Regions from separate parts of the Lysinibacillus sp. UBA5990 genome, predicted to be linked through region 1. Evidence: riboswitches for the same ligand, from Rfam matches in the RefSeq annotation. Region 1 holds a riboswitch; the other holds the start of a gene.

Region 1 (4,802 bases):
ATAGATGTGTTTCCCATTAAAAGGTGATAAAGCCCCCATGGTGCTAATATAATGATGGAGCCTAAAAAAGGGACAATATCTATTAGCCAAATAATAATGGTCATGGTTATGGCATATTTCGGCTGGATTAATAAAAGTCCAATAAGTGTAACGCCTCCAATAATGAAGCTTACAAATAAATGTGCTTTCATATAGCCGAATGTTGCATCCTTTAAACGGTTTAAAATAATTTTTATTTTCTTTGCCGTGTTAGGCTTTAAATACTTATAAGTAATGCGCTTCAATTTAGGCAGATCTAGCATAAATAGGAATAGGGCAATCATATAGACGAGAAGACTGATAAATAGCCTTGGAATCTCTGAAAAGAAAGCTGAAACTTTGCTATAATTAAAGAAGCTTAAAAACGTTTCTTCAATTTTCTTTATGAAATCCATTGTGGTTTTTTGAAGCGAAGTACTTACTTCGGGTGGAAAATCCTCCGTGTATTTAGAAATATTTTCTTGCATATGAAGCCACATATCTGATAGCTTGGAAATATAATAGGGAGCTTGCTTAGACAATAAAATTATTTGCGTCATGATCTGCGTAATTGAAATATAGCAAATAATAGAAATTATAATGACACTCACTATGTATATAAAGGCAACTGCAATTTTTCGAGACATTTTCCAGCGCCTTTTAAAGAACATGACGATTGGTTCAAGGAAAAATGCGCTGATAGCTGCTAATATTAATGGCATAGATACCGGAATAATAAAATAAGCGGCTATAATTAGGGACAGAATCACTAGCAATCGAAAAATCAATTTCCTAGCATTAAATTTATTCATAAACTCACCTTCTTTGCGAAAAAATTAAGTTAAGTGTAACATAAATCAAGTTTTATGACGTTCTGAAACAATAAAGGTAGGGATAAATTATGGAAAAAGAGATTTTGCAACTTTTTAGTAATCTAACAGAGCGTGATCGAGATATTCAATATGAATCTTACGAGGAACTGATGAAAATTATGCAGGAGCCCGTAGATTGGACATATGCAGTGTGGGAACAGCTTGTACAAGCACTTACATATAAAAATGGACATGCACGTGCACTTGCCGCACAAATTTTATGTGCTTTAGCTGCAAAAAGTGATCCCGAAGAAAGAGTATTAGAAGATTTTTTAAAGATTTGGGCTGTGACTTATGATGAAAAGCCCGTCACGGCAAGGCATACATTACAGGCTATTTGGAAAATTGGTTTAGCAGGCCAAGTACAAAGCGATTTAGTCGTATCTTATTTAGCCAAGAGATTTCAAACTTGTTTAGATGAAAAGCATCCTACTCTCATTCGCTATGATATTATTGTATCTTTAAAAAAATTATATGATCAAACGAGTGATCCTAAATTATTAAACATAGCCCATCGCTTAATTAATGAAGAGCAAAATGTTAAATATAAAAAGAAATATAAGTCAGCCATCCGTTCCTAGTAACGAGATGGTGTTTTTTGTGCAAACTCTTTGGTTATTAGGAGATTAGTCAACTATAATATATGAAAAAACAAAAGGGGTTAGGGAATGAGTATTTATAATTATTTAGTACGGAAGCCGAATGGTGAAATTTTATCAATGGAAACTTTTCGAGGAAAAACGATGCTAATTGTTAACACGGCCAATCAATGCCGATTTACATATCAGTTTGAAGACTTACAAAAAATGTACGATAAATATGGAAAAAATAATTTTGTCGTTTTAGGATTTCCTTGTGATCAGTTTGGCCATCAAAATCCTGAAGATGGAGAGGAAACTGCGCATCTTTGTAAGGTAAACTATGGAGTTACGTTTCCCATTTTTGAGCTAGTCCAAGTAAATGGGGAGACGACACACCCTTTATTTAATTATTTAAAACATGAAGTTGATTTTCGTGAATTCGGAAAAGCAAGCATGCAGGAGAAAATGCTTGCTGAGGCAATCATTCAACTTGCTCCAAGCTTTTTAGATGGTCGTAATATTCGCTGGAATTTTACTAAATTCCTAGTAGATGCAAGTGGAAAAACCATAGCTCGCTTTGAGCCTACAGACTCACAGCTTGATATTGAGCAAGCAATTGAAAAAGTATTGTAGTAGAGTAATTTTATAGAAATGAAAATACTTCTAAAACGGCTATCATTTTTGTACGCAACTATTTTTTCCTATCAATCTATGATAAACTGCTTTACAAGTGAATTATTCTTGCAGAATAAAGGTGCTAGCTAGCATAATCGGGAATTCGGTATAAGCCGAAGCTGTTTCCGCAACTGTAAGTACAGCTATTATAAAGATGTGCCACTGTTTCATAGGAAATGGGAAGGTTCTTTATAGCTCTTATCTATTTATATAGGAGCGTTGTACAAGCCAGGAGACCGACCTTTATTTGAACGTATAACAACTCTTCGGAAGCTAAGAGGATATACGGCAAATACATAGGCAGTGTCGTGTTTCTATGACAATCATTATGGTATTTTCGTCGTTCCTTTGTGTGAGGAGCGATGTTTTTTTATGTTCTAAAAAAGTGAGGATTTTCATTATGAAAAAGGGGGACAGTAGGTTGAAAAAAGATGCACGTTATTCTTGTTATCCTTTTATGCGAGAGAAGGCTTCAACTGTCGATTTTGAGATTCGCACAGATAGTTTAACAACGCATTTAGGGGTCGCGCTAGCTATAGTAAAGAAAGAGAATGTCCAGGTTGTTGTAGATGATTTAATCCAGATTTTACCTATGGCTTATCATGTGAATGGCTCGGTTCGTGGAAAGCTAGCAGTTACAGATGAGGATCTATCTTGGTTAAGTGAGCGCTATGATTTTTATGTAAGTCATGTGAAGGAAGAGATTCAAAATTTTGTTTTACCTCAAGGAACAGAGGCGGCTGCTGCTTTACATCTTTGTCGTAGTGAGGCGAAAAAATCATATCGAACTTTACACACGGTTTCGGAAGAACGAGAGGTACCTAATATTCTCTTCGATTATTTAGGCTTATTAGCCAATGTATGTTTTGTAATGGCTGTCTATACGAATCAACAAGCTGAAATAGCTGAAATTCCGTTTATGAGTAAATCATATCCAATGAAAAAGAAAAAGGTGAATAATAATGAAGAAACTATTTAATTTACAATGGCTATCGGTATTATTGCTAGTGCTCGTTTTAGCAGGTTGTGGTACCGCGGAAGATACAAAAAATAAAGATGTATCCGAAGATGAACAAAAGATTGAGCAAACAAGTTATAAAGTAACAGATGATCGTGGTGTCGAAATAGAGTTTAAGGAAGTGCCAAAAACAGTTGTGTCTTTACAGCCTAGTAACACAGAAATTCTATTTGCACTAGGGGTTGGCGATAAAATTGTAGGTGCCACTGAATATGATACATATCCAGAAGCTGCCCAAAAAATCGAACGTGTTTCTGATACTGTGAATTATAACAGTGAGCGAATTTTAGCGTTAAAGCCAGATGTTGTTATTGCGTATACGATTGGTGAGAAGGATGCACTTAAGCCACTCGAAGATGCAGGAATTAAAGTGTTTGTTATTCAATCAGCGGGTACATTCGATGATGTATATGGAGATATCGAACAAATTGCAGCTGTTATGGATGTTAAGGATAAAGGAAAGGCATTAAATGAGGAAATTAAAGCAAAAATCGCTGATGTGCAAACAAAGGTTAAAGAAGTAAAAACACCAAAAAATATTTATTTAGAAATTAGTCCAAAGCCTGAAATATATACAGCAGGCTCTGGCACTTTCCAACAAGAAATATTAAATGCGGCAAATGTAAAGAATGTGTTTGAAGATTTAGATGGCTGGAAGCAAGTATCTGAGGAAGATGTTATTGCGAGAAATCCAGACGTCATTTTAACAACAGTCAATTATACAGAAAATCCAATTGGAGAAATCCTTGCTCGTGATGGGTGGAATACGGTAACAGCTATTCAAAACAAGGCAGTTCAGTCCCTTGACACAGATATCTCAAATCGCCCAGGTCCGCGTATCGGTGAAGCAGTTGAGCTCGTTGCTAAAGCTGTGTATCCAGAGTTATATAAATAAAATCGTAGAAAATGTTAGTTGTTTATTACAGCTAGCATTTTCTATTTTATTACCTAGTGTGAAAATTGGTATTCATGTAGTTTGTTCGATAGAATAAAGGTAAGAACGCTAATTAATATAGGGAGGTGTAGTTCAATGAAGCAAGTACAAAAAAATATTCAGTTTGAGGCCGTTTATAATTTCCGAGATATGGGGGGGTATCAAACGAAGGATGGGCGCGTTATAAGAAATGGCTTATTTTATCGCTCTGCCGCACTTGGTAAAATGACAGCGACAGATAAAGAATTATTTGAAACATTAGGTATTAAAACAATTTTTGATTATCGTGACACAAATGAAGTACAACATAATCCTAATCCTGTGTTTCCACAAACTCGATATATTCAAATCCCTGCGAAGGGAAAGCATGCTTTTGAAATGCCAACCAATACAGGTGGTAGAGAGTTTTATAAAGTAGTTAACGCTGATATGTTCAAGGACTTTTATGCACAAATGCCTTTTCATAATCCCTCTTTTAAGGAATTAATGATGACTATACAAAACCCTAATAATTTAGGGCTAGTCCATCATTGCGCAGTTGGAAAAGACCGAACAGGAATTGGTGGAGCTCTTATTTTATTGGCTTTAGACGTTCCTGAAGAGACCATTATGGAAGATTATTTAGATACGAATATTCATTTGCTTCCCATGGTAGAAAGAATGGCTCAAACGATCCAGCACCAATATAATGAACAAGAATTACA
Region 2 (4,802 bases), on a different contig from region 1:
ACTGGTTTTCATATAGAGCCACTCAATCTAGCAAGGGATGACACAAATTTGTAAGAGCAAGTAACCATAACCTTATTGATGAAAGGGAGATTAAATATGACTTATTCTAGTACACTCATTGGCTATCCATATATCGGAGATGATCGCGAATGGAAGAAGGCGTTAGAAGCATTTTGGCGTCAAGAACGAACGGAAGAGGATTTTCAGGCAACCCTAAAAAGTATTCGGTTATCGCGGATTGAAAAGCAGCTACAACTTGGCATCGATATGGTGACAGTGGGAGATTTCACACTATACGATAGAATGTTGGATACAGCCTTAATGTTTGGCTTAGTACCCAAGCGCTTTAACTGGCAAGGTGGAAGGGTGGATTTACATACCTACTACAGTGTAGCGAGAGGAAATCATTCAGCAGTAGCTAGTGAAATGACCAAATGGTTCAATACCAACTATCACTACATTGTTCCTGAATATGAAGGGCAACCGTTGCAACTAACAGAAAATAAGGTATTGGCCGACTTTTTAGAGGCAAAAGAAGCGTTCGGAATTATTGCGAAGCCGACACTTATTGGGCCCTATACATTTTATAAGCTAACTAAGGGCTACAGTAAATTAACACAGGTTGAATATTTATTAGCCTTATTACCTCTCTATGCTCAGATTATTCAAGAATTAGTAGATGCAGGTGCCGAGTGGATTCAATTAGAAGAGCCTTCTTTAGTGACGACACTTGACTCTGCAGAACGGAAGCTAGTACAAGAAATCTATGCTCAATTAACGACAACCGTTCCAGCAGCAAAACTAATGCTACAAACATATTTTGAAGCATTATGCTCCTATGAAACATTGATTTCATTGCCAGTCCAAGGGTTTGGTTTAGATTTCGTACATGGCTATAAAGGGAATATGGAGTCACTTCGACAATTTGGTTTCCCTCCAGATAAAGTTTTAGCTATAGGTATTGTTAATGGTCGTGATATATGGCGTTCAAATTTAGCCGAGGCTAACGCCACGATTCAAGCTATTGAAAAGCTCTGTGATGCTAAGGAATTGTGGATTCAACCTTCAAGTAACCTTCAACATGTACCAATATCAACTTCACTTGAAAAAAAGCTGGACCCTGTTCTCAAACAAGCACTGGCGTTTGCTGATGAAAAAATCGAAGAAATTATTGAGCTCACTAAATATAGAAAAAATCAAGACGGAACGATACGTCATAATTTTTCAGCAAGTATGAAGGCCATTGAAGCCCTAAAAAATCATTCGATTCGTCAAAATAAAATGATCCAGCAAGCCGCTCAATCCGTATCAACGAAGGATTTTGAGCGACATAGTGATTTTAATCAACGTCAAAAAATACAGCAGCTGGCATTAGGACTGCCACTATTCCCAACAACGACAATCGGCAGCTTCCCTCAATCTGATGAGGTGAAGAGAAATCGTAATGCTTGGCGAAAGAAACAATTGTCGAATGAAGACTATGAAGCATTTATTGAACTGGAAACAAAGCGCTGGATTCACTTACAGGAGGATCTTGATATAGATGTACTAGTTCATGGAGAATTTGAACGGACAGACATGGTCGAATATTTCGGTGAGAAATTGACGGGCTTTGCCTTTACTGGAAAAGCATGGGTTGTTTCGTATGGCTCTCGCTGTGTGAAGCCTCCAATTATTTATGGAGATGTTGCATGGTCTTCATCCATTACTGTGAAAGAGTCTGCATATGCCCAAAGCTTAACGAAGCGCTTTGTCAAAGGGATGCTGACGGGGCCAGTGACCATTTTAAATTGGTCCTTTGTACGCAATGATATTTCTCGAAAAGATGTGGCTTATCAAATTGCATTAGCACTTCGCACGGAAGTGGAAGCACTAGAAACGGCTGGCATCTCCATTATTCAAGTGGATGAACCAGCACTCCGTGAAGGCTTACCTCTTCGTAAAGAAGAATGGGGGGCTTACTTAGACTGGGCGGTCAATGCCTTCAAGCTTGCTACATCGAGTGTTAAAGATGAAACACAAATTCATACACATATGTGTTACTGCGAATTTAACGATTTCATCGAACCTATTAGCGCGCTAGATGCAGATGTGATTTCCATTGAAACATCACGTAGCCATGGAGAGCTAATTTCTTCTCTTCAAGTAAATCCTTATACAAAAGGAATCGGATTAGGTGTTTACGATATTCATAGCCCACGTGTGCCGAGTGAAGGCGAAATGTTAGCCATCATGAGAGATAGTTTACAAGTTCTAGACAAACATCAATTTTGGGTTAATCCTGACTGTGGCTTAAAAACAAGGAAAGAGCCAGAAACAATCGCGGCTTTAACTAATATGGTAGGTGCTACTAAAATATTGCGTCAGGAGGTGAAGGAATCTATATCAAGATAACGAAAACAACATAATAAAAAGAGTTAAACAAAGATCAGGTTACCTACCTGGTCTTTTTGTATAGAGGTTTTATTATATTCAGAAAATAAAATTGACGTGAACATTTCAGCATGTTATGTTTATTACTAATTTCAAATATTGCATTACAAGTTTGAATGAAATTATTTTTCATTCAATTAAAAGGAAAATGGGTGTAAATCCCATGCTGTCCCGCAGCTGTAAATGAGGAGTTTTGTTTCGATTACCACTAAGTTCTATCTTGGAAAGGTGAAGCAAAATGATGATTCATAAGCCAGAATGCCTGCTTGTAAGAAGATTCATTGATGATCTACGAAAGATAGGGAGATGGATGGAAGCTTACGTATTGTAGGTTCATCTGTCCTTATTCTTGTAGAATAAGGTTTTTTTATGCCTTCTTTCTATTCAATTTGTAGATATGAACATGGAATAGAGATAGGAGACAAAAGATGAGATGGACGAAGTATTCACTGCCTTTCATGCTTGTTTTGACCTTGAGCATTTTAGCAGGTTGTACAAGCTCGGAAAACGATAAAGGAAATTTAGCATCAACAGAACAGACAGATGAAAAAATGATTACGATTGGATGGCCATTAGATGTAGGTCCATTAAACCCCCATACATACTTACCAAATCAGATGACTGCTCAAGCTATGGTTTATGAATCTTTAGTGGAGTATAACGATGATGGGACAATTACCCCAAAGCTAGCAGAAAGTTGGGACATCTCAGAGGATAAAACTACCTATACGTTCCATTTACGCAAGGATGTTACCTATTCGGATGGGACTGCCTTTAATGCTGATAATGTAATACGCAATTTTGATGCGGTATTAGCGAATCGTGACATGCATTCCTGGATGGGTATGGTCAACCATATAAAAGAGGTCGTCAAAGTAGATGATTCAACAATACGTTTGCAATTAGATGAACCGTATTACCCTGTGTTAAACGAAATAGCCTTTGTTAGACCATTCCGTTTTTTAGGGGATAATGGCTTCCCAGACAGTGATGCGACAAATGATTCCATTCAATCAGCTATTGGCACAGGACCATGGGTATTAACCGACTACAAAAAAGATGAATTTGCTGTATTTAGCCGTAACGAACATTATTGGGGTGAAAAACCTCTCGTAGATAAAATAAAGGTTAAGATCATTCCAGATTCGGAATCCCTTTCATTAGCCTTTGAAAATGAAGAATTAGATGTCATTTATGGTCGAGGGATTATTAGTTTAGATAACTATACGTACTTAAGAGATAGTGGCAAATATAAAACAGCTACATCTGAGCCGTTGTCTACGAAAGCATTACTGTTTAATACTCAGTCTGGACCGTTAGCTGAGCTAAAGGTTCGACAAGCTATTCAGTATGCTATCAATAAAGAACAAATGGTAGATAGTATTACACATGGTACAGAAAAAGTGGCAAACACGCTATTTTGGGATGCCATTCCTTATGCCAATATTGATTTAGCACCTATTTTATATAATCCTGAAAAGGCGCAGAAATTGCTAGATGAAGCGGGCTGGACGCTAGAGAAGGGTGAGAAAATTCGTTCGAAAAATGGTCAACCTCTTACATTAGAATTAATCTATATTGCTACTGATGCCATTCAAAAACCTATGGCAGAGTTAATGCAAGGCGAGCTAGCAAAAATTGGGGTACAGTTAAATATTGGAGGCGCTGATGTTATGGTTGGTCTGCAAAAATTAATGGATGATCAGGTTGATATTAACTTCTGGCGAACAAATGGACCGCCAACTGATCCACATAGCTTTGCAAATGAATCAGCTACACCAAATGCTAGTGGTGTATATGAAGCAAAATTAGGTTTACCAAATGCTCAAGAGATTGATACAAACATACATCAACTATTAGTTGGTACCGATGAAGAGGAACGCGTGCAGCTATATACGTATATTTTAACAAAGTTCCACGATCAAGCATTGTTCTATCCAATATCGTATGAAACTAATAATGTTATTTATCAACCATATATGAAGGATTTTGCACCACGTGCTTCTGAATATGACATTCCATATGCACAAATGGATAAAGAAAACTAAGTATGAAAGAGAGAGTGTGTCGAATCAGGACAACTCTCTTTTTATCATCGGATGAAATAGGAAGTGACGACATGTACGAATCGACTTGGATGTTTTGTGTAAAAAGAATTCTCACACTTCCATTTGTATTAGTAGGCGTATCTATTCTAACCTTTGTGTTTATTCGTTTCGTACCAGTAGAACCGGCAGAGGTCATCCTTCGACTTTCAAGAATTGCCCCAACACCAGAGGCTATACAAGCTTTACGAGAAGAATTAGGGACAGACAAGCCTTTTATCATGCAGTATCTGCTATGGGTAAAAGGCGTTTTACAGCTAGACT

What was found. A riboswitch is a leader RNA that binds a small molecule or an ion and turns the genes downstream of it on or off. The one in region 1 is predicted to bind cobalamin.
Region 2: it holds a riboswitch for cobalamin, as region 1 does, so the genes downstream of both, nikA (nickel ABC transporter substrate-binding protein) here and B3D94_RS02295 (hypothetical protein) in region 1, are expected to answer to the same signal.

What each region holds. Positions count from the first base shown of each region.
Region 1 covers NZ_DJAY01000003.1:161,840-166,641, forward strand. Annotated here, with positions in the region: gene ytvI (sporulation integral membrane protein YtvI) at 1-830, opposite strand, end outside; gene B3D94_RS02285 (hypothetical protein) at 920-1,471, shown strand; gene B3D94_RS02290 (glutathione peroxidase) at 1,559-2,104, shown strand; cobalamin riboswitch at 2,207-2,405, shown strand; gene B3D94_RS02295 (hypothetical protein) at 2,568-3,125, shown strand; gene B3D94_RS02300 (ABC transporter substrate-binding protein) at 3,109-4,059, shown strand; gene B3D94_RS02305 (tyrosine-protein phosphatase) at 4,195-4,802, shown strand, end outside.
Region 2 covers NZ_DJAY01000015.1:1,463,400-1,468,201, reverse strand. Annotated here, with positions in the region: gene metE (5-methyltetrahydropteroyltriglutamate--homocysteine S-methyltransferase) at 97-2,394, shown strand; cobalamin riboswitch at 2,525-2,717, shown strand; gene nikA (nickel ABC transporter substrate-binding protein) at 2,862-4,481, shown strand; gene nikB (nickel ABC transporter permease) at 4,553-4,802, shown strand, end outside.